DNA from 2 places in the Streptomyces sp. NPDC049887 genome. Region 1 is predicted to be linked to the other one. Evidence: riboswitches for the same ligand, from Rfam matches in the RefSeq annotation. Region 1 holds a riboswitch; the other holds the start of a gene.
What was found. A riboswitch is a leader RNA that binds a small molecule or an ion and turns the genes downstream of it on or off. The one in region 1 is predicted to bind S-adenosylmethionine.
Positions count from the first base shown of each region.

Region 2: linked by a shared signal. The riboswitch ahead of AB0J10_RS29595 (aminotransferase class V-fold PLP-dependent enzyme) and the one ahead of thrC (threonine synthase) in region 1 are both predicted to bind S-adenosylmethionine.

Region 1 is NZ_JBFAMM010000020.1:32,256-44,144, reverse strand. Features, by position in the region: gene AB0J10_RS23155 (extracellular solute-binding protein) at 1-611, shown strand, start outside; gene AB0J10_RS23150 (DUF3263 domain-containing protein) at 974-1,213, shown strand; gene otsB (trehalose-phosphatase) at 1,275-2,126, shown strand; gene AB0J10_RS23140 (trehalose-6-phosphate synthase) at 2,338-3,843, opposite strand; gene AB0J10_RS23135 (DUF11 domain-containing protein) at 4,204-5,070, opposite strand; gene AB0J10_RS23130 (glucosyl-3-phosphoglycerate synthase) at 5,160-6,119, opposite strand; SAM riboswitch class I at 6,235-6,381, shown strand; gene thrC (threonine synthase) at 6,399-7,688, shown strand; gene AB0J10_RS23120 (MoaD/ThiS family protein) at 7,685-7,960, shown strand; gene AB0J10_RS23115 (cold-shock protein) at 8,403-8,606, shown strand; gene groL (chaperonin GroEL) at 9,074-10,696, shown strand; gene AB0J10_RS23105 (PAS domain S-box protein) at 10,826-11,889, opposite strand, start outside.
Region 2 is NZ_JBFAMM010000033.1:29,119-41,007, reverse strand. Features, by position in the region: gene AB0J10_RS29625 (hypothetical protein) at 1-24, opposite strand, end outside; gene AB0J10_RS29620 (heme-copper oxidase subunit III) at 214-834, shown strand; gene AB0J10_RS29615 (c-type cytochrome) at 901-1,710, shown strand; gene AB0J10_RS29610 (Rieske 2Fe-2S domain-containing protein) at 1,707-2,756, shown strand; gene AB0J10_RS29605 (ubiquinol-cytochrome c reductase cytochrome b subunit) at 2,753-4,375, shown strand; gene trpD (anthranilate phosphoribosyltransferase) at 4,528-5,592, shown strand; SAM riboswitch class IV at 5,667-5,784, shown strand; gene AB0J10_RS29595 (aminotransferase class V-fold PLP-dependent enzyme) at 6,011-7,504, shown strand; gene AB0J10_RS29590 (Lrp/AsnC ligand binding domain-containing protein) at 7,710-7,991, opposite strand; gene AB0J10_RS29585 (rhomboid family intramembrane serine protease) at 7,988-8,713, opposite strand; gene AB0J10_RS29580 (hypothetical protein) at 8,827-9,069, shown strand; gene AB0J10_RS29575 (NYN domain-containing protein) at 9,112-10,470, shown strand; gene AB0J10_RS29570 (NlpC/P60 family protein) at 10,790-11,818, shown strand.

The DNA.
Region 1 (11,889 bases):
TCGACTCCGGGCAGAACGTCGCCACGTTCACCTGGCTGAAGGACAACCTCGTCACACCGGGGCTCACGGGACCCGTCGCGCCCGGGAAACTCGACCGCGCACAGGCCTTCGAGGCGTTCACCCGCGGCGAGGTCGGCATGCTCAGCGGCCATCCCACCCTCATGCAGCAGGCCGAGAAGAAGGGCATCCGGGTCGGGATGGTCCCGATGCCCGGTGCGGACGGCAGGGCCCGGGCGTCGATGGGCGTGGCGGACTGGATGATGGCGTTCAAGCAGAACGGCCACCGCAAGGAGATCGGCCGCTTCCTCGACTTCGCCTACAACGACACGAACGTCCTCGAGTTCTCCGCCCGCTACGACATCCTCCCGGTGACGGTGAGCGCGAGCGAGGCCATGGCGGCGGACGACAGGCACAAGCGCCTGTGGAAGTTCCTCGAGGAGCTGCCGACGTCCGAGCTGTACCCGTCCGGGGAGACGTCCTGGGCGAAGGTCAGCGCGAGCGTGAAGCGCAACATCGGCGACGCCGTCGCGCCGCAGGGAGACCCGGCGGCGGTGCTGAAGCGGATCGCCGACGACGCGGCGAGGGCGGAGAGCGAGACGGACGCGGAATAGCGCGGACGGGGCTGTCCGGGCCGGGTCCTGCCCCCGTTCGGGGCCGGAGGTCTCGGGGCGGCGGGGCGGTCCGCGGACGGTCCCCGTGGGTGCCGCTCGGCGCCGGCCGGCGAGCGGGGCGAACGCCGACCGCCGGGGGCGACCGGGGCCGAGGAGCGGACCGTGCCCCGGGTGGGGGCAGGCCCGGGCGGGCGCGTGTGCCCGAGCGGACCGTGTCCCCGCCCGGGCCAGGTCCGGGCGGGTGTGTGCCGCGTCGCGCTCCTGCCGGGCGCCGGGTGTGCGCCCGGCGCGCAGAAGACTGGCCGGAATCACCCGTTCGCCGGGGGCACTGCGCTGTCCGGGGGGACGGTTATGTTGCTGATATGACCGACGACCTCGACGACCTCCCCGGGCGCGACCGCGCCGTGCTCGCCTTCGAGCGGGCGTCGTGGTCCGGGCCCGGCGCCAAGGAGCGGGCGGTACGCGAAGAGCTCGGTATCTCGCCCACCCGCTACTACCAGCTCCTCAACGCCCTCCTGGACGACCCGCGCGCCCTCGCCCACGACCCCGTGACGGTGAACCGTCTGCGGCGGGTCCGGGAAGCGCAGCGGGCGCGGCGGTGACGCGCCGGGGAGATCGCCGCGCGCCGTAGCTGAGCACGGGCCGCGTCGATAGGGTCGGACCATGGGCAGCTACTCCAACGCACTGCCGGAACCGACCACCGCCGCCGGCCGTGAGGGGCTCGCCGCGGTCCTCGAAAGGCCCTCGGAGAGCGTGGTCGCACTGGACTTCGACGGGACGCTGGCGGAGATCGTCCCGGACCCCGAGCAGGCGAGGGCGCATCCCTCGACGGTGCCCGCGCTGGCACGACTCGCGCCGCTGGTGAAGTCGGTCGTCGTGGTGACCGGCCGGCCGGCCGGAGTCGCCGTCCGGTACGGCGGGTTCGCCGGCGTCGAGGGTCTGGAACACCTCGTCGTCCTGGGCCACTACGGTGCCGAGCGGTGGGACGCCGTCAGCGGCACCGTCCACGCCCAGCCCGAGCACCCGGGCGTCGCCGCGGTACGGGCCGAGCTGCCGGGCCTCCTCGACTCGATGGGGGTGTGGCAGGGCACCTGGATCGAGGAGAAGGGCCGCGCGGTCGCCGTGCACACCCGTCGCGCCGACGACCCGCAGGCCGCGTTCGAGGCGCTGCGCGAGCCGATCGCCGATCTCGCCGCGCGTCACGGACTGATCGTCGAACCGGGCCGCCTCGTCCTCGAAGTGCGCCCGCCGGGCGTCGACAAGGGCATCGCGCTCGCCGAGTACGTCCGCGAGGTGAACGCCGCCGCGGTCGTCTACGCCGGCGACGACCTCGGTGACCTGGCCGCCTTCGCCGCCGTGGAGAAGCTCCGCTCCGACGGGGTGCCCGGACTGCTGCTCTGCAGCGGCGGCGAGGTCCCCGAGCTCGCCGAGCGCGCCGACCTTCCGCTGCCCGGTCCCGCCGCCGTCGTCGGATTCCTCGCCGCCCTGGCGGACCGCATCGGCCCCCACGGCTGAGGATCGACCCGGGTGCCCCGTCCGCCGGGGTCGGTACGGGCCGGCCTGCCTGGCGCGGCACCGGCCACCGTCCGTGCGGGGCGGAGCCCGGCTCGGGCCCGGTCGCGCTCGTACGGCTGGGGTGGGTCCCGGCACACGGATGGGCGGGGGCTGAGCCGGTACGGCCATGGGCGGGTGCGCGCAGGGGAGCGCCGGGAGCACCCGCCCCGTGTCAGCCCGCCCCCGAGACGCCCTCGTCCAGCGCCTGCAGCGCGTGCAGCTGGTCCAGGAACCACTGCTGCGGCGGCAGCGCGGTCGCCGCGGCGGCCAGGCGCTTGCTGCGCTCCGCGCGCTCGGCGTCCGGCATGGACAGCGCCCGGTGGAGCGCGTCGGCCGTGCCCGTCACGTCGTACGGGTTCACCACCAGCGCGTCGTCGCCGAGTTCCGCGTACGCGCCCGCCTCGCGCGACAGCACCAGCGCGCAGCCCGCCTCCGAGACGACGGGGATCTCCTTGGCGACGAGGTTCATCCCGTCCCGGATGGGGTTCACGAGGGCGACGTCCGCCATCCGGTACGCCGCCAGCGAGCGGGCGAAGTCGTCCTTGACGTGCAGGAGCACCGGGGTCCAGCCGGGCGTCCCGTACCGGGCGTTGATCTCCTCCGCGACCCGGGAGACCTCGGCCGTGTAGTCGCGGTACACGGCCAGGTCCTGGCGCGAGGGGTAGGCGAAGGCGATGTGCACGACCCGCTCGCGCCATTCCGGGTGCTCGTCCAGCAGGGTGCGGTACGCGAGCAGTCCGCGCACGATGTTCTTGGACAGCTCCGTCCGGTCCACGCGCACGATCGTCCTCCGGCGGTCCGGTCCGCGCTCGTCGCCGCCGATCTGCTCGCGCAGCGCGGCCATGCGCTCGTCCACGTCCGCCTTGCGCGACCGTTCCCGCAGGAAGTCCGCATCGGCTCCCAGTCCGTGCACCCCCAGCTCTGCCCGCCGCCGACGGTGCCCCCGCAGCCGGTACTCGAGGCTGGGCGGCCCGTCCTTCGGCCAGTGCGGGTCCACGTCGTGGTCGGACAGGACCCGGCGGCAGCAGTCCTGGAAGGCGCCGAGCCACCGCTGGGTCAGGAAGCCCAGCCGGTTCGCCCCGAGCATCCCGAGGAGCAACTGCTCGGCGATGTCGTCCGGGAGCATGCGGAAGTACTCCGGCGGGGCCCACGGAGTGTGCGAGAAGTGGCCGATGCGCAGATCGGGCCGCAGGTCCCGGAGCATGCCCGGTACCAGTGCGAGGTGGTAGTCCTGCACCAGGACGGCCGCGTCCGGGCCGGCCGACTCGGCCAGGGCCTGCGCGAAGGCCTGGTTGTACGCCTCGTACGCCACCCACTGGCGCCGGAACTCGGCGTCGAAGACGGGCTCCAGCGGTGTCTGGTACAGCATGTGGTGGACGAACCACAGGACCGAGTTCGCGATGCCGTTGTACGCGTCGGCGTGCACGGCGGCGTCGATGTCCAGCATCCGGACGCCCGGTTCGCCGATCCCGCGCCGCACCGCCTCGCGGTCCCCGTCGCCGAGTGCGGAGCACACCCACAGGGCGTCCGCCTCGGGGCCGATGGCCGACAGCCCGGACACCAGTCCGCCCCCGCCGCGCCGCGCGTCGAGCGTGCCGTCCTCCCGGAAGGCGTACGTGACGGGGCCCCGGTTGGAGGCGACGAGAACTCGTGCGGCGTGCTCGTGCTCAGAGACCATGTCGCGAAACCTAGCCCTTCCTGGAACCGCTCAAACGTACGGCGGACTCCGTGGCCGGAGACCGTCGGAGATCGTCGGAGACCTGCCCACGACCGTTGGCGCGCAGCCGTCGACCGGCCGCGCGCCGACCCGGGGGACCGGCCCGGGACACCTGCCGCCCGGTCGCTCCGCCGGCCCGGACCCGCCGGTCCGGCCGGGGACCGCCGGGGCGGGCCCAACCCGTGTCCGCCCGGACGACGGCTTCGGACCGCCCCGCGCCGCCCCGGACCGTCGACCCGTCCGGTCGCGTGCCGACGCCAGGCCCGGCCCGGTCGCGTGCCGTCCCCCGACGACGGCACCGGACCGGTCGGGCTCATGTGATCAATGGTTCCCCCGGTCCCGCGTGGCCGCGAGCGCGATGGCGCCGGCTGCCGAGAGGGCCAGGGCCACTCCGCCGAGCAGCCAGAGCCGCTCGCTGTCGTGGCCGGCCGCCGCGATCTGGCCGACGGACCCGCTGCGGTGGGCCGGGGCACCGGCGTGCCCGGCGCCCGCCGCACTGCCGGGGCCACCGGGGGCCGGCGGCACGCCCTGGGCGCCGCCCTCGGCGCCCTCCTCGTCCGGACCGTCCTCGTGGCCCTGTTCGAGGCTGTGGTCGTGACTCTCCTCGTCGCCGAAGTCGGTCCGGGGCGCCCCGAGCTCCCCGACCTCCTCGGCCACGGGCGCCGCCGTGCACCGGGCGTCCTTGCTGCCGGTGGCGCAGTTGGACCGCGGGGACTGGACCTCCAGGCTCCCGCCGAGCCGGCCGTCGCCGCCGTCGCCGCCGTCCTCGCCGCCCACGGTGACCGAGTAGGTGACGGTCGCCGTCCCCCCGGCCGGGATGGCACCGGAGTACGAGAGCACGGGCTCGGCGTACGCGACCCGGCCGAGGGTGGTGCGGGCGTTGCGGTCGTAGACGGCGTCGTCGAGGGTGCCGCCGAGATCGTCGGTGAAGCGCACGTCGGGGAGGTCCCGCTCGCCGTTGTTCGTCGCCCTGATGGTGAACGTGAGGGTGTCCCCGAGGGCGACCCTCTTCGCCGATGCCGTCTTGGTGATCTCCAGATCGGGTGCCGGCGCCGACAGGGCGGCAGCCGCCGGTACGAAGCCCGTGGTGACGGCTGCGGCACCCGCGGCGACCGTCAGGGCCCCGAGGAACCGGGACCGATCGCCTCTGCTGCGCCCGCGGTCCCTCGTCGGTTCCTGGCCGGGCACGGCCCGAACAGGACGGAGGACCCGAGCACCCTGTGAACTCCCATTGCCCATAAGTCCGAAATGTAGACAATCATCCCGGCTGGGCCGTGTTACGCCGCGCCCGTGTTGCGCCGTCCCGCCCGGCTCGCGTACTCGGGGATGTCCGCCATCGGCGGACGCTCCTCCGTGTCCACCGCGTGCGTCCGCGGGACGAACCCGCCCTCGCCGCGCTCGAACTGCGTCAGCGCCGGGCGGACCAGATGCCCTCGCGAGAGGCGCAGCTGGGCCGTGCGGTAGATCGCCGCCGCCATCCGGCCCAGCGCCTGCCCGTCCTGGTGGCTGTGCAGCCGTACACCCACGTCCACCTGTGCCAGCGCGTCCAGGCCCACCGTGTGCAGCGCGTCCACCAGCAGGCCCAGCTCCACCCCGTAGCCGACCGGGAACGGCAGCCGCTCCAGCAGCGAGCGCCGCGCCGCGTACTCCCCGCCGAGCGGCTGGACGAATCCCGCGAGCTGCGGCCAGTGCAGATTGAGCAGCGGCCGGGCCACCAGCTCGGTCACCCTCCCGCCCTGGCCGGGCGCGTCCCCGAGCGGCCGGTCGTACATCGCCTTGACGAACTGCACCTCGGGGTCGGTCAGCAGCGGTCCGACGGTCCCGGACACGAAGTCCGTCGAGAACTCCTTCAGGTCGGCGTCCACGAAGCAGACGACGTCGCCACCGGTCGCCAGGAGGGATCGCCACAGCACCTCGCCCTTGCCGGGCACGGCCGGGACACGCGGGAGTATCGCGTCCCGGTGCACCACCCGGGCGCCGGCGCGTGCGGCGACCTCGGCGGTGCGGTCCGTCGACCCCGAGTCGACCACGACCAGCTCGTCCACGAGCGGCACCGCGTCGGTCATCAGGTCGCGCCGGATCGCGGCGACGATCTCCCCGACCGTCGCCTCCTCGTTCAGCGCGGGGAGCACCACGCTGACCGTGGTGTCCTGCTTGGCGGACAGCAGCCGGTCCAGCGGGCGGTCGGTCACCGACCAGGACCGCCGGGCCAGCCAGCGCTCCACCTCTTCCAGCACGTGATCTCCATCTCGCGGATCGGACGACCGTCTCAAGCGTCCGAGGGTTCGGTTACAGTCTTGAACAACGCGGACCGCCGATGCATGTCGGGGTCGCGCCGGGACAATCGAATACCGCTCATCCAGAGGGGCAGAGGGACACGGCCCGTTGAAGCCCCGGCAACCCTCCAGCCGATCTCGTCGCGCATCGCGGCCGAGGCTCACGGCTAGGGAAGGTGCCAATTCCGTCTCGCGGTGAAACGCACCGCGGGGAAGATGAGGAGAAAGGGCCTCGCCTCCATGGCTGTGCAGACTGTTGCCACCACCGATTCTGCCGACACCGTCGATCTGGGCCCCGCCTCCGGGCTCTCCTGCCGCGAGTGCGGCGAGCGCTTCGCCCTCGGTCCGATCTTCGCCTGCGAAGTCTGTTTCGGGCCGCTCGAAGTCGCGTACGACCTGCCGAGCGGCGATGCAGAGGAACTGCGCAAGCGGATCGAGAGCGGTCCGGAGAACATCTGGCGCTATGCGCCGCTGCTGCCCGTGCCCGCCGACGTGGCGAGCAAGCCGAACCTGAACCCTGGCTTCACCAAGCTCGTCCAGGCCGACAACCTCGCCCGTGAGCTGGGCGTCACCGGCGGCCTCTGGGTGAAGGACGACTCCGGCAACCCGACCCACTCCTTCAAGGACCGGGTCGTCGCCCAGGCGATCGAGGCCGCCCGGGCCTTCGGCTTCACGACCCTCTCCTGCTCCTCCACCGGCAACCTTGCCGGTGCCGTGGGCGCCGCGGCCGCGCGCGCCGGCTTCCGCTCCTGCGTGTTCATCCCGCACGACCTGGAGCAGGGCAAGGTGGTCATGGCCGCCGTCTACGGCGGAGAGCTGGTCGGCATCGAGGGCAACTACGACGACGTCAACCGCTTCTGCTCCGAGCTCATCGGCGACCCGGCCGGCGAGGGCTGGGGCTTCGTGAACGTCAACCTCCGCCCGTACTACGCCGAGGGCTCCAAGACGCTGGCGTACGAGATCTGCGAGCAGCTCGGCTGGCGGTTGCCGGACCAGATCGTCATCCCGATCGCCTCCGGCTCCCAGCTCACCAAGATCGACAAGGGGCTCCAGGAGCTGATCAAGCTGGGACTGGTCGAGGACCGGCCCTACAAGATCTTCGGCGCCCAGGCCGAGGGCTGCTCCCCGGTGTCCGTGGCGTTCAAGGCCGGCCACGACGTCGTCAGGCCGCAGAAGCCGGACACCATCGCCAAGTCCCTGGCGATCGGCAACCCGGCGGACGGCCCGTACGTGCTCGACATCTGCCGGCGCACCGGCGGTGCCGTGGAGGACGTCACCGACGAGGAGATCGTGGACGCGATCAAGCTGCTGGCCCGTACCGAGGGCATCTTCACCGAGACCGCGGGCGGCACGACCCTCGGTGTGGCGAAGAAGCTGATCGAGGCCGGGGTGATCGATCCGTCCCTCACCACGGTGGTCGTCAACACGGGTGATGGCCTCAAGACCCTCGACGCGGTGGCCCCGACCACGGGTATGTCCGCAGTCATCCGCCCCAACCTGGACTCCTTCCGAGAGGCTGGCCTCGCATGAGCGTCAACGTCCGCATCCCCACCATCCTCCGCACCTACACGGGCGGCCGGGCCGAGGTCCCGGCCGAGGGCGCCACCCTCGCCGAGGTCATCGCCGACCTGGAGAAGAACCACACGGGCATCGCGGCCCGGGTCCTGGACGACCAGGGCAAGCTGCGCCGCTTCGTGAACGTGTACGTCAACGACGACGACGTGCGCTTCGAGCAGGGCCTGGAGACGGCGACGCCGGACGGCGCCGGGGTGTCGATCATCCCCGCGGTTGCGGGCGGCTGATCGCCACGCAGAGTCAGCAGAAGTGCCCCCTCCGCAAGCTCGGCGGAGGGGGCGTTTCTGCATGGTTGAGCGCGATAGAGTTGGGGAAGCCCCCTCCGCCGCGTGTGCCAGGCGCATATGAGAATGCGTTCGCGCACGACAAGAAACAGCCAAAGTGCTTGAGCGTGATGCGCAGTAAGTGCGCTTTGTCCGGCCCGACTTGCCCGGGAACGCTCGTATTTCTGCTGAGTCGTCCTTTCGGTCCTGCCCGGAATTCTCGTCCGATTGACCTGTTGCAGACGGCAGTTGGACAGATACATTCAGCCGCGGTCGACGCGTTCCGGCGCACATCCATGGGTCATCCGTATGCCCCTCCGGGCACCGGGGGACACCGCTGGGTGAGGTCTGACCCGGGTCCGCGAAGTGCGGTCCTGTGCAAGGGCCAGTAATAGGGGAGTTAGGCATGGCTCAGGGCACCGTCAAGTGGTTCAACGCGGAGAAGGGGTATGGCTTCATCGCGGTCGACGGTGGTGCGGATGTTTTCGTCCACTACAGCGCGATCCAGATGGACGGGTACCGCACCCTGGAGGAGGGTCAGCGAGTCGAGTTCGAGATCTCGCAGGGCCAGAAGGGGCCGCAGGCGGACATGGTCCGCGTAGCCGGCTGAGCGCCGACTGACTGCAGCAACGTGACGGAGGGTCCGTGCCAGGGGCGCGGACCCTCCGCCGTGTCCTGGGCCTGTTCCGCCGCGGCCGTGTCCGGACCGCCTTCCGTCGCGACCCGCCCGCTCGCCCCCGTGCCCGGGTCGCGGTTCCGGGCCGTGGCCCGACCGCTCGCCGCCGGGTGCGGGGTCGCCACCTGCGAGGTGTGCGGATCGCGCCTCGGCCGGGTCCGGGTCCGGACCCGGCCGCCGTGTCCTGATGGACGCCCGAGTCGCGGGCGCGCCTTGCACTCGCCGGGTCCGAGTGCTAATCATTGGCGTTAGCACTCTACGAGTGAGAGTGACAACGAAGGACCGGGTCGGTGAGGCCCGCAGGCCGGGTGGGGCAAGGAACCACAAGGCGTGCAGGCCGTCCGTCGCGGGCACCAGCGCGGTCCGGAGCAATCCACCCCAGTCCGGGAGGACCACTTCACATGGCCAAGATCATCGCGTTCGACGAGGAGGCACGGCGCGGTCTCGAGCGCGGGATGAACCAGCTCGCCGACGCCGTCAAGGTCACCCTTGGCCCCAAGGGCCGGAACGTCGTCCTCGAGAAGAAGTGGGGCGCCCCCACGATCACCAACGACGGTGTCTCCATCGCCAAGGAGATCGAGCTCGAGGACCCGTACGAGAAGATCGGCGCCGAGCTGGTCAAGGAAGTCGCCAAGAAGACGGACGACGTCGCCGGTGACGGTACGACCACCGCGACCGTCCTCGCCCAGGCGCTGGTCCGCGAGGGCCTGCGCAACGTGGCCGCCGGCGCCAACCCGATGGCCCTGAAGCGCGGTATCGAGAAGGCCGTCGAGGCCGTCTCCGGTGCCCTGCTCGACCAGGCCAAGGAGGTCGAGACCAAGGAGCAGATCGCCTCCACCGCCTCCATCTCCGCCGCCGACACCCAGATCGGCGAGCTCATCGCCGAGGCGATGGACAAGGTCGGCAAGGAAGGCGTCATCACCGTCGAGGAGTCCCAGACCTTCGGTCTGGAGCTGGAACTCACCGAGGGCATGCGCTTCGACAAGGGCTACATCTCGGCCTACTTCGCGACCGACATGGAGCGCATGGAGGCCGGCCTCGAGGACCCGTACATCCTCATCTACAACGGCAAGATCTCCTCGGTGAAGGACCTCCTCCCGCTGCTGGAGAAGGTCATGCAGTCGGGCAAGCCGCTGCTGATCATCGCCGAGGACGTCGAGGGCGAGGCCCTGTCGACCCTGGTCGTCAACAAGATCCGCGGCACCTTCAAGTCCGTCGCCGTCAAGGCCCCGGGCTTCGGCGACCGCCGCAAGGCCATGCTCGGCGACATCGCCATCCTCACCGGTGGCACGGTCATCTCCGAGGAGGTCGGCCTCAAGCTCGAGAACGCGGGCCTGGACCTGCTGGGCCGCGCCCGCAAGGTCGTCATCACCAAGCACGAGACCACGATCGTCGACGGTGCCGGCGAGAGCGACCAGGTCCAGGGCCGGGTCAACCAGATCCGCGCCGAGATCGAGAACTCCGACTCGGACTACGACCGCGAGAAGCTGCAGGAGCGCCTCGCGAAGCTGGCCGGCGGCGTGGCCGTCATCAAGGCCGGTGCCGCGACCGAGGTCGAGCTCAAGGAGCGCAAGCACCGCATCGAGGACGCCGTCCGCAACGCGAAGGCGGCCGTCGAGGAGGGCATCGTCGCCGGTGGTGGCGTGGCCCTGCTCCAGGCCTCCCAGGTCTTCGAGAAGCTCGAGCTCGACGGTGACGAGGCCACCGGTGCCGCCGCTGTGAAGCTGGCCCTGGAGGCCCCGCTGAAGCAGATCGCCGTCAACGCCGGCCTCGAGGGCGGCGTCGTGGTGGAGAAGGTGCGCAACCTGACCCCGGGCCACGGCCTGAACGCCGCGACCGGTGAGTACGTCGACCTCATCGCCGAGGGCATCATCGACCCGGCCAAGGTGACGCGTTCCGCGCTGCAGAACGCCGCGTCGATCGCCGCGCTGTTCCTCACCACCGAGGCCGTCATCGCCGACAAGCCGGAGAAGGCCGCCGCGGCCGCTCCGGGCGGCATGCCGGGCGGTGACATGGACTTCTGATCGACCGCAAGTCGATCGACCGTCCTGAACCGAGGGCGGCACCCCCGATCCGGGGGTGCCGCCCTCGGCCTTTGCGCCCCGGCGCGGCGCGAAGGCCGGGGCGTGCGATCGCGTGCCCGGCAGGGCCCGTCACACCGGCCCCAGGAGCAGCGTGAACCACGTCGTCTTGCCGTCGTCCGTCGGGCGGACGCCCCAGCTGCCCGCCAGCGTCTCGACGAGGATCAGGCCCCGCCCCGACTCGTCGTCGGCGGCAGCCAGCCGGGGCTGGGGCGGATGGTGGCTGTGATCGCTCACCTCCACCGTGAGCTCGGTGCTGTTGCGCCGCATCAGCAGGCGCACCGGCCCCGCTCCGTGCTGGATCGCGTTGGTGACCACCTCGGAGACCAGCAGCTGCGCGTCGTCCGCGACCTGGGCGCAGCCCCAGTCGACCAGGGACTTGGCGAGGAAGGCCCGGGCCCGCGACACCGACGACGGGGTAGCCGGGAGTTCCGTCGCCGCCGTGGCCAGCGGGGCCGCCGGCAGCTGGGCCAGGAGCAGCGTCACGTCGTCGTGGTGGTGCTCGGTGGCGGGCAGGACCGTCGTCAGCACCCGGTCCACCACCGTCTCCAGGTCGTGTGCCGAGGCGAACGCCAGGTCGAGCGCGTCGATGAGGGCGTCGAGCTGCTCCTCGATGTCTCCCGCCGGTGTCTCTATCAGACCGTCGGTGAAGAGGATCAGACTCGACCCGGGAGCGACCGCCACCGTCGTCTGCTGGTGCAGATGGTCCCCGACGCCCAGGGGCACACTGACCGGCGCGTCCAGGGACCGTACGCCGCCGCCCGGCTCCGCGACGAGGGCCGGAAGATGCCCGGCCGAGCAGACGGTCACCTCACCCGCGTCCGGCGCCACGATCAGGTAGCAGCAGGTGACCAGCTGGTCGGGACCGTCGAGCTCGGCGACGATCGAGTCGAGCGAGTGCATCAACTGCCGCGGCTGCATGCCCGTCTTGGCGAGGGCGTGGGCCGCGGACCGCAGTTGCCCCATGATGGCGGCCGCCTCCAGGCCGCGTCCCATGACGTCACCGATGAGGATGCCGACCCGTCCGGCACCGAGAGGTACGAGGTCGAACCAGTCGCCGCCGACGCCCGCGCCCTGGGTGGCGGGCAGATAGCGGCTCGCGGTCTCCAGGCCGCGCACGGCCGGCGGCGTGCCCA
Region 2 (11,889 bases), on a different contig from region 1:
CAGCACCGTGGCGGTCGACTGCATTGTTCCTCCGGGTTCGTCGGGGAGAACTGGGCTGCACCGATGCGCCGGATGCTACTCCTCACCGGGCCCGTTCAGCACCGCCCGTACCGGCTCAATGACTGCTTTTGATGGGCCGTTCGGGCTGGACACGGCTCACTGACACACCGAACGGCACCCCCCGGAGTGAGGGCTGGATAAGCGACCGACATAATGTCGGTCGTGGCGACAGCAACGACAGTAGAAACCGGGCACGCGCACCCGTCGGTCAATCGGCCGAACCTCACCAGCGTCGGAACCATCATCTGGTTGAGTTCCGAGCTGATGTTCTTCGCGGCCCTCTTCGCGATGTACTTCACCCTGCGATCGGTGACGGGGGCCGAGTACTGGGCAGAACGGGCTTCGACCCTGAACTTCCCGTTCTCGGCGACCAACACCACGATCCTGGTGCTCTCCTCCCTCACCTGCCAGCTCGGCGTCTTCGCCGCCGAGCGCGGTGACGTGAAGAAGCTCCGCACCTGGTTCGTGATCACGTTCGTGATGGGTGCGATCTTCATCGGCGGCCAGGTGTTCGAGTACACCGAGCTGGTCAAGCACGAGGGCCTCTCGCTCTCGTCGGACCCGTACGGCTCGGTCTTCTACCTGACCACCGGCTTCCACGGCCTGCACGTGACGGGCGGTCTCATCGCCTTCCTGCTCGTTCTCGGCAGGACGTACGCGGCCCGGAGGTTCACCCACGAGCAGGCAACCGCCGCCATCGTCGTGTCCTACTACTGGCACTTCGTCGATGTCGTCTGGATCGGCCTCTTCGCCACGATCTACATGATCAAGTAGCCGGGCTCCGTACCCGCACACATTCCAGAAGCATCGACGCAGAAGATCCTGACACCGGGGTAATCCGTGAAAAAGCTCTCCGCACGACGACGCCATCCGCTGGCGGCGGTCGTCGTCCTACTCCTCGCGCTGGCGGCCACCGGGGGGCTGTACGCCGCGTTCGCGCCCGCGGACAGGGCGCAGGCCGATGAAACCGCCCAGTCCCTCGCCATCGAGGAGGGCAAGAAGCTCTACACCGTCGGCTGCGCCAGCTGCCACGGAACCGGCGGTCAGGGCACCTCCGACGGGCCGTCCCTGATCGGCGTGGGTTCTGCCGCCGTGGACTTCCAGGTCAGCACCGGCCGTATGCCCGCCCAGCAGCCGGGCGCCCAGGTGCCGAAGAAGCCGAACATCTACTCGCAGGCCGAGATCGACCAGCTCGCGGCGTACATCGCCTCCCTGGGCCCGGGTCCGGTCACGCCGACCGAGAAGCAGTACAACCCCGAAGGTGCGAACATCGCCCGAGGCGGCGACCTGTTCCGCACCAACTGCGCCCAGTGCCACAACTTCACGGGTGAGGGCGGTGCGCTGACGCACGGCAAGTACGCCCCGAACCTCGAGGGCGTGAGCCCGAAGCACATCTACGAGGCCATGCAGACCGGCCCGCAGAACATGCCGTCCTTCCCCGACACGACGATGCCGGAGCAGGAGAAGCGCGACATCATCGCGTACATCCAGACGGTGAACAGCGGCGAATCGGAGACCCCGGGCGGACTGAGCCTCGGTGGGCTCGGACCCGTCAGTGAGGGACTGTTCGCATGGGTGTTCGGTCTGGGTGCGCTGATCGCCACCGCCATCTGGGTCGCGGCCCACACCGCTAAGGCCAAGAAGTCATGAGTAGCCAAGACATTCCCGAAGAGACCCTGCCCTCCGAGCAGGAGCACGCGCACGGCGCCGTGGCGACGAAGGACCCCTTCGCCGACCCGGGCCTCCCGGCCCACCGGCCGCGCATCCAGGACATCGACGAGCGGGCCGCCAAGCGGTCCGAGCGCACGGTCGCCCTGCTGTTCACCGTGTCGATGCTCGCGACGATCGCGTTCATCGCGTCGTACGTGATCTTCCCGGTCGACAAGATCGTCTACATCTGGCCGTTCGGTCACGTCAGTGCGCTGAACTTCTCGCTGGGCGTGACGCTCGGTGTCGCCCTGTTCTGCATCGGCGCGGGCGCGGTCCACTGGGCCCGCACCCTGATGTCCGACCAGGAGCTGGTGGACGAGCGTCACCCGATCGAGGCCCCGCCGGAGGTCAAGGCCAAGGTCCTGGCCGACTTCGCCGCGGGTGCGGAGGAGTCCGGCTTCGGCCGGCGCAAGCTGATCCGCAGCACCCTCTTCGGCGCGCTGGCCATGGTGCCGCTGTCCGGTGTGGTGCTGCTGCGCGACCTCGGTCCGCTGCCGGAGGACAAGCTCCGCCACACGCTGTGGGCCAAGGGCAAGCAGCTCATCAACATGAACACGCACGAGCCGCTGCGTCCGGAGGACGTGGCCGTGGGTTCGCTGACCTTCGCCATGCCCGAGGGTCTGACCGAGCACGACCACAGCTTCCAGACCGAGATCGCCAAGGCCGCCCTGATGATCGTCCGGATCCAGCCGGAGGACATCAAGGACAAGCGCGAGCTCGAGTGGTCCCACGAGGGCATCGTCGCGTTCTCGAAGATCTGCACCCACGTGGGCTGCCCGATCTCCCTGTACGAGCAGCAGACGCACCACGTGCTCTGCCCGTGCCACCAGTCCACCTTCGACCTCTCCGACGGCGCCCGCGTCATCTTCGGCCCGGCCGGTCACGCCCTTCCGCAGCTGCGGATCGGTGTGAATGACGAAGGCTTCCTCGAAGCGCTCAGCGACTTCGACGAGCCCGTCGGTCCTGCCTTCTGGGAGCGCGGATGAGCACTGCAACGGACAAGAGGAAGGCTCCGGCCGGCGAGCGCGTCGCCGACTGGGCCGACGGCCGGCTGGGGATCTACTCCCTCGCCAAGGCCAACATGCGCAAGATCTTCCCGGACCACTGGTCCTTCATGCTGGGTGAGGTCGCGCTCTACAGCTTCATCATCATCATCCTCACGGGTGTGTACCTGACGCTGTTCTTCCACCCGTCGATGAACGAGGTGGAGTACCACGGCAGTTACGTCCCGATGCAGGGCGTGCTGATGTCGGAGGCGTACGCCTCGACCCTGGACATCAGCTTCGACGTCCGCGGCGGTCTGCTGATCCGGCAGATCCACCACTGGGCGGCGCTGATCTTCCTCGCGGCCATGATGGTCCACATGATGCGCGTCTTCTTCACGGGCGCGTTCCGCAAGCCGCGCGAGATCAACTGGCTGTTCGGCTTCCTGCTGTTCGTCCTGGGCATGTTCACCGGTTTCACCGGTTACTCGCTCCCGGACGACCTGCTCTCCGGCACCGGTGTCCGCTTCATGCAGGGCGCGATCCTGTCCGTGCCGATCGTCGGCACGTACCTCTCGATGTTCCTGTTCGGCGGGGAGTTCCCCGGCGGCGACATCGTGGCCCGGTTCTACTCGATCCACATCCTGCTGCTGCCGGGCATCATGCTCGGCCTGCTGGTGGCGCACCTGATCCTGGTCTTCTACCACAAGCACACGCAGTTCGCGGGTCCCGGCCGGACGAACAACAACGTGGTCGGCATGCCGCTGCTGCCGATCTACATGGCCAAGGCCGGCGGCTTCTTCTTCCTGGTCTTCGGCGTCATCTCGGTCATCTCGGCGATCGCCACGATCAACCCGATCTGGGCGCTCGGCCCGTACCGGCCGGACCTGGTGTCCACGGGCGCCCAGCCCGACTGGTACATGGGCTTCTCCGAGGGCCTGATCCGCGTGATGCCCGGCTGGGAGATCAACCTCTGGGGCCACACCCTGGTCCTGGGCGTCTTCATCCCGCTGGTGATCTTCCCGCTGGTGCTGGTGAGCATCGCGGTCTACCCGTTCATCGAGTCCTGGGTCACCGGGGACAAGCGCGAGCACCACATCCTGGACCGCCCGCGCAACGCCCCGACCCGTACCGCCTTCGGCGTGGCCTGGCTGACCTGGTACTTCGTGCTGCTGATCGGTGGTGGGAACGACCTCTGGGCGACCCACTTCCATCTGTCGATCAACTCGATCACCTGGTTCGTCCGGATCTTCTTCTTCGTCGGACCGGTTCTGGCCTTCATCATCACCAAGCGGATCTGCATGGGTCTGCAGCGGCGCGACAAGGACAAGGTGCTGCACGGACGCGAGTCCGGCATCATCAAGCGCCTGCCGCACGGTGAGTTCGTCGAGGTCCACGAGCCGCTGACGCAGGAGGCCCTGCACACGCTCACCGCCCACCAGCAGTACACGCCGGTCGAGATCGGCCCGACGGTGGACGAGAACGGCGTGGAGCGGAAGGTCCCGCGCACCGAGAAGCTCCGGGCACGGCTCAGCAAGGCGTACTACGGCAAGGACAACCAGGTCGCGAAGCCGACCGTCGAGGAGTACAAGGAGATCACGAGCGGCCACGGCCACCACTGATCCCCTTCGCTGACCGCGACTGTCGCCACGGCCGGGAACCTCCCGGCGACAGCCAGGCGGAGAGCCCCGTCCATCCCATGGACGGGGCTCTCCGCCGTCCCCGGGGTCGATAGGGTGGGGGCATTCCCATCCGAACGGACCCAGGAGCGACCATGAGCGCTGTGACCCCCGCAGGTGGATCCACCGCGGCGGGCCTTTCCTGGCCCGAGGTGCTGGACTCCCTGCTGTACGGCCGCGACCAGAGCGCGGAAGCGACCTCCTGGGCCATGGACCGCATCCTGCGGGGCGAGGCGACCGACGCGCAGATCGCGGGCTTCGCCGTGGCTCTGCGGGCCAAGGGCGAGACCGTCGAGGAGATCTCCGGTCTCGTCCGGACGATGTACGAGCACGCCCGGACGATCGAGGTGCCCGGGGACACGGTCGACATCGTGGGCACGGGCGGTGACGGGGCCAGGACCGTCAACATCTCCACCATGTCCGCGATCGTCGTGGCCGGCACCGGCGCGAAGGTGGTCAAGCACGGCAACCGGGCCGCGTCGAGTGCGAGCGGCGCCTCGGACGTCCTGGAGAAGCTCGGCGTCAATCTGGAACTGACGCCGGAACGGGTCGCCGCGGTCGCCGAGGAGGCGGGCATCACCTTCTGCTTCGCGGTGAAGTTCCACCCGGCGCTGCGGCATGTCGCGGCGGCCCGCAGGGAGCTCGGCATCCGGACGACGTTCAACTTCCTGGGGCCGCTGACCAACCCCGCTCGGGTGAGGGCCCAGGCCACCGGCGTCGCGGACGCCCGGATGGCCCCGATCATGGCCGGTGTACTGGCCGCGCGCGGCTCCAGCGCGCTGGTCTTCCGCGGCGACGACGGTCTGGACGAGCTCACCACGACCGCGACCTCGCGGGTGTGGGCGGTCCGGGACGGTGCCGTGCACGAGGAGACCTTCGACCCCCGGGACGTGGGCGTCGAGCTGGTCCCGGTGGAGGCGCTGCGCGGCGCGGACGCCTCGTACAACGCGGATGTCGCCCGCCGGCTGCTCGCCGGGGAGACCGGGCCCGTGCGGGACGCGGTCCTGCTGAACGCGGCCGCGGCGCTGGTCGCGCTCGGCGAGGACGGGGGCGAGCTCGTGGACCGGCTCAGGGCCGGGATGGCGCGGGCCGCGGAGTCCATCGACTCGGGCGCGGCGAAGCGGGCGCTGGACCGCTGGGTGGCGGCGAGCAACGCGTGATGTGACGCGGGGCGCGGTCCGGATGGCGGACTGCGCCTTGCGTGCCGTCGGAGGTGTGGCAGGATGCCTTCCAAGGTCATGAGTGACAGCGACTACGGCCCCGGCCCGCTGTCCGGCAACCCTCCGTCCGTGGCGGGGTGCCCCGGGTGAAGACCAGGCCGTGGGCAGCGAGGTCCGCGGCAAGCGCGGACCCCGCGGACATCGGTGAATGTCGCAGCCCTGGGGTCCTGGTCCTCGAGGGAGCTGTTCTCGTGAGCAAGCGAATGCGTTAGGGCCTTCGGCCCCCTCCCCCTCCGTGCGCGCACCCTCGGTGCGGCGCGTCGAGGCAACACCCGTGTGCGGAAAGGCCGTTGTGAGCCGTCATGCCGCGGCGGGTCCTTTCGCACCCATTCGCCCCCACCTTCCGGGAGACACCGCCATGTCCGTGCGCCCGAACACCGTCGCGACCTTCACCCCTGCCGCAGCCTTCACCGCCACGTCGGCGGACGGCGCGGCCCCGGCCGGCGCCACCGTCCCTCGAACCGCCGCCGGCGACCACGACCCCTGCTGTGACGCCCCGCTGCCGGTGCTCGGCCGGGACGTCACCGTGCCGCTCGTGACCGGTGGCGAAGTCACCTACGCCGCACTCGACTACGCGGCCAGCGCCCCTGCCCTGCAGCGTGTGTGGGACGACGTCGCCGCGTACGCCCCGTACTACGGCAGCGTCCACCGCGGCGCCGGGTACCTCTCGCAGCTGTCCACCGACCTGTTCGAGGACGGCCGGGCCACGGTCCACGAGTTCCTGGACTGCCGTGACGGCGACCAGGTCGTGTTCACGCGGTCGACGACCGACTCGCTGAACCTGCTGGCCGGCGCCCTCCCCGATGGCTGTGAGGTCTTCGTCTTCGAGACCGAGCACCATGCCGCCCTGCTGCCGTGGACGAGCGCCCGCGTGACGTACCTGAACGCCCCGCGCACCCCGGCGGAGGCGGTCCGGACGCTGGAGTCGGCGCTCGCCGGCCGCGACCCCTACGGCCCCGCCCTGGTCTGCGTGACCGGTGCGTCCAACGTGACAGGTGAGCTGTGGCCCGTACGGGAACTGGCCGCCGCGGCGCACGCCCACGGCGCGCGCATCGTCCTGGACGCCGCCCAGCTCGCCCCGCACCACCGCGTCTCCGTGCGGGATCTGGACGTCGACTGGGTCGCGTTCTCCGGACACAAGCTGTACGCGCCGTTCGGCTCGGGTGTGCTCGCCGGCCGCGCGGACTGGCTGCAGGGCGCCGAGCCCTACCTCGCGGGCGGCGGTGCCTCGCGGTCGGTCTCGCGTCGCAGCGACGGGGGCGTGGACGTCGAGTGGCACACCACCGCGGCCCGCCACGAGGCCGGTTCGCCGAATGTCATCGGCGTCCACGCGATCGCCTCCGCGTGCAGGGCGCTCACGGAGGCGGGCTTCGACGCCCTCGTCGAGCGCGAGCGGCACCTCATCGCGAAGGTCCGTGCGGGTCTCGCCGAAGTGCCCGAGATCCGGGTGCTGTCGCTGTTCGGCGACGAATCCCCCCGGGTCGGCGTCATCTCCTTCGTCGTGGAGGGCTGGAACAGCTCGCACTTCGCCGCCGCGCTGTCCGCCGAGTACGGCATCGGCGTGCGCGACGGACTGTTCTGCGCCCACCCGCTGGTGCGCACGCTGCTGGGCGGTGACCCGCGGGAGGCCGGCGAGTGCGGTGCCCCGGAGGCCGGGCCGGGGCGAAGCGAGGAGCGGGTCCACCCGGCCGGCGGCCGGGGGAGGTCGCTGAACGCGATCCGGGTCAGCTTCGGGGCAGGCACGCCGGACGAGCATGTGGAGCGGTTCGTTCGGGCGGTCACGGAACTGGTGCGCGACGGTGCGAAGTGGAACTACCGCACCGAGGACGGGCGCTGCGTCCCCACGGTGTGAGCGGTGTGAGCGGCGCGGGCCGCACGGGGCGGTGGCGGGGCGTCTCCCGCATCGGCGTCCGTCGGCCCGACCGCTCCGCCTGTGACCGGGCCGGGTGCGCGGCGTCGGGCACCGCGGGCCGGGCCCGCCCGGTCCGGCAGGCACCGGCCGACCCGGTGGCCGCGATGCCGGGAGCGCGAACGCGCCCGACGGCCACCGCCCGGCACTAGGCGTCGAGCCCGATCGCGAACGCCGCCTCCAGGTCGTGCTGGGAGTACGTACGGAACGCGACATGGGTGTCGGTGGCCTCGACACCCGGGATCTTGCTGATCCGGCCCGGGATCACATCGGCCAGGTCGTCGTGTTTCGCGACCCGGACCATGGCGATCAGGTCGTGGGTGCCGGTGACCGAGAAGACCTCGCTGACACTGTCCAGGGAGGCGATCGACTCGGCGATCTCGGGGATGCGGTCCACGCTGGTCTTGATGAGCACGATCGCGGTGATCACGGCTGTCCTTCTCCCTCGGTGGCCGCTGCTGGGGGTTTCACTCTAGCGGCCTGCCGGAAGCGGCCCCACGCGTAGAGGAACCCGATACCGAACCCCACCAGATGTGCCAGATACGCCACCCCGGGACCGGTGGACGAGCTCTGGGCCTCCGCCAGCCACTGCAGGACGAACCAGAAGACCAGCACGATCCAGGCGGGGAAGCGCAGCGGCAGGAAGAAGAGGAAGGGATAGAGGCTTGTCACCCGCCTCCTCGGGAAGAGGCAGAGAAAGGCGCCCAGCACGCCCGAGATGGCTCCGGACGCACCGACGAGCGTGTGGTCCGACTCCGCGTTGGCCGCCGCGTAGGCGAGGAGCGCCAGATAGCCGCACCCCAGGTAGAAGAGAGCGAACTCCACGTGCCCCATGCGCTCCTCGACCATGGCGCCGAAGACGTGGAGGAAGAGCATGTTGCCCAGCAGATGGAGCCAGCTGCCGTGCACGAAGAGCGCGGTCAGCGGGGTGAGCAGGGCCCTCGGGGAGCCGTGCAGCAGTTCGCTCGGGATCACGCCCCAGCGTTCGAAGTGGACGGCCTGGGCGGTGAGCAGGGTGTCCCCGGTGCCGTACGACGGGCTGAGTCCGGAGACCGGACCGACGGCGAACAGGAGGCAGCACATGCCGATCGCTCCGTAGGTCACCACCGGGCCGGTCGTCATGCCCCGTACCGCCGTCCACCGATCGATCATGTCCAGAGCATGGCGTACCGGGACCGATGCGGGCAGACCGCCTCGCCGTGTCACGGCGGACCCGTGAGGTCGTAGGGTTACGGGCAGTAGGCACGAGGAGACGAGGACGGCCGATGACGACGGTACCCATGCCGACGGAGACCACCCGGTGGCGCTGCACCCTGTGCGGCAATCTCACCCGCTTCGACGTGACCCGGTCCTCCAAGGTCGTCGAGTACGTCCATCTGGATCTGGCGGGGGAGCCCAAGGTGGAGGAGCGCGAGGTGGTGAGTGAGACCATCGAGTCGGTCCGCTGCCGCTGGTGCAACGCCGTGGACCAGATCGAACTGGTGGACAGGCCGGGCAGCGGCTCCTGAGGGAGCCGTGCGACCCGCGGGAAGACAGTGGGGTGACGGATCGTGGAGCAGCCCGAGAGCGGCGCCGGGCCGGCCGGTGCCGGCGACGCCGCCGAGGCGCTCGACCGCCCGCTGCCGGAAGGCGTGCGGCGACGGGTCGTCGCACTGGTCTCGGACGCCTTCGGCGGGCTGACCGTCACCGAACTCCCCGCCCAGTTGCGGCAGTACGCCCGTTTCACCCCGACCCGCCGGGCGAAGTACGCGGGCAACGCCATGGCCGCGGCACTGGAGGGCGACCCCGTCTTCCGGCAGCGCATCGGTGAGCGGCTCCGCGATTCCCAGCCCGAGCTCACCTCCGCCCTGGAGTCCGGGACGCCGCCCGCGGCGGCCGACCCCGTCGACGTGGCGGCGGCGGCCTACGTGCTGCGACCGGCCGGCTGGGGCAAGCTGGTGGCCGCCGCCGGCGAGGAGGCCCAGCGCGTCGACGCCGAGCGCGCGGACGAGGAGAGCAGGCGCGAGCTGCAGCGGCTCCGCGAGGAACTGGACCGGCTGAAGGCGCAGCACAAGGCCGAGACCGAGCGGCTGCGCACCGAGCTGGACGCGGCACGCAAGGAGTCGGACGCGCTGCACCGCAAGCTGCGCAGCGCCCAGAGCGACGTCAAGCGCGCCGAGGCGGCCGTGCGCCGCGGCAACGCGGAGCACGAGGGGGCCAGGGCCGAGGCGCACGCCCAGGTATCCGCGGCCGAGAGCGAGGCGCGCCGGCTCAAGGCCAGGCTCGCCGAGGCGGAGGCAGCGGTCGAGGCGAGCCGCAAGGCCGCCCGCGAGGGCCGGTCGATCGAGGACATGCGGGTGCGGCTGCTGCTGGACACCGTGCTGGACGCGGCTTCCGGGCTGCGCCGTGAACTGGCCCTGCCACCCGCCTCCGTGCACCCGGCCGACACCGTCGACGCCGTGGAGCCCGGCCGCATGACCCCCAAGGACATCGCGGCGCGCGCACTGTCCGAGACCGACCCGGCGATGCTGGACCAACTGCTGGCGCTGCCCCAGGTCCACCTGCTCGTGGACGGGTACAACGTCACGAAGACCGGCTATCCGACGATGCCGCTGGAGAAGCAGCGACTGCGGCTGCTCGGCGGACTCGCGATGCTGGCCGCGCAGACCGGCGCCGAGATCACCTGCGTCTTCGACGGCGCCGAACTCGCCGCGCCCGTGCTGCTGGCGCCCCCGCGCGGGGTGCGGGTGCTGTTCTCCAAGCCCGGTGTGACCGCGGACGAGCTGATCCGTCAGCTGGTCCGGGCCGAGCCGCCGGGCCGGCCCGTGGTCGTGGTGTCCACGGACCGCGAAGTCGCCGACGGGGTGGCGAAGGCCGGGGCGAGGCCGGTCGCGTCCGCGATGTTGCTGAAGCGGCTTTCGCGCGTGTAGTGCGACTCGTAACTCCTGTGCCCTATGCCCGATTTCGCGGAACGTACCGTCAAGTCGCCGCTACTGCCAGTGGGGTGTGTGTAAAGAATGCGCTTCGTGGGCCAGATTTTTCTTATGAGGATTTGAACTGATCACAGGAAGGTCACTAGGGTCAGGCCTCGAACCTTCGCGCGGTTGATCGTCCATCCGGGATGACAGCGAAGGAACCGCCGATTTCGCGCAGTTCACCCCTTTTCGCGGGGGAGTCGAGTGTGCGCGGAGCCGGGGCTCCGACCCCCACGGCCCGGCAGGCGGCTCGAGGAAGAAGGAGCTCGCCTTCGTGGCGTCCCACCGTCGTCCCAAGCAGCCGAGCCGCACCCGTGTGACCGTGCTCACCGCGACCGCCGCCGCGGCCGTCGCCCTCACCTCCCAGGCCGCCCAGGCCGCCCCGGCCAAGCCGAGCAAGGACGAGGTCAAGGCCAAGGTCGACGCCCTCTACCACGAGGCGGAGAAGGCCACCGAGGACCACAGCCTGGCCAAGGAGCAGCAGACCAAGCTCCAGAAGGAGATCGACGCGATCCAGGACCGCGTCGCCCGTGGCCAGGACGAGCTCAACACCATGCGGGACAAGCTGGGTTCGGTGGCCAGCGCGCAGTACCGCTCCGGTGGCATAGACCCGTCCGTCCAGCTCTTCCTCTCCGGGGACCCGGACACGTACCTGGACAAGGCGTCCGCGATGGACCAGCTCGGCGCCAAGCAGGCGACCGCGCTCGAGGACATCCAGTCGAAGCAGCGCGACCTCGCCCAGCAGCGCGCCGAGGCCACCCGCAAGCTCGGTGACCTCCAGGACGTCCGCAAGACGCTCGGCGAGAAGAAGGCCAAGATCCAGGGCAAGCTCTCCGAGGCCCAGAAGCTCCTCAACACCCTGACCGCCGCCGAGCGGGCGAAGATGGAGGAGGAGGAGCAGCGCGCCAGCCGTGCCGCGGGTGAGCGCGTGAACCTCGGCAACGAGGTGCCGGCCTCCCAGCGCGGCGCCGCCGCGCTCAACGCCGCCGCCACCCAGCTGGGCAAGCCCTACGTCTCCGGCGCCGAGGGCCCCAACTCCTACGACTGCTCCGGGCTGACGCAGTGGGCCTACCGCCAGGCAGGCGTGAGCCTCACCCGGACCACCTACACCCAGCAGAACGACGGTGTGAAGATCGGCCGCAGCCAGCTCAAGCCGGGCGACCTGGTCTTCTTCAACGGCCTTTCGCACGTGGGCCTGTACGCGGGCAACAACCAGATCCTGCACGCCCCGAAGCCCGGCGCCGTCGTCCGCTACGAGTCCATGGACTACATGGGCACCTTCCAGTTCGGCGTCCGGGTCTGACGCCCCGCCGACCGGCGCCCAATCGGGCGAATTACGGCATGTGCCGCTGACGGTGCGCCCCGCCGGTGACC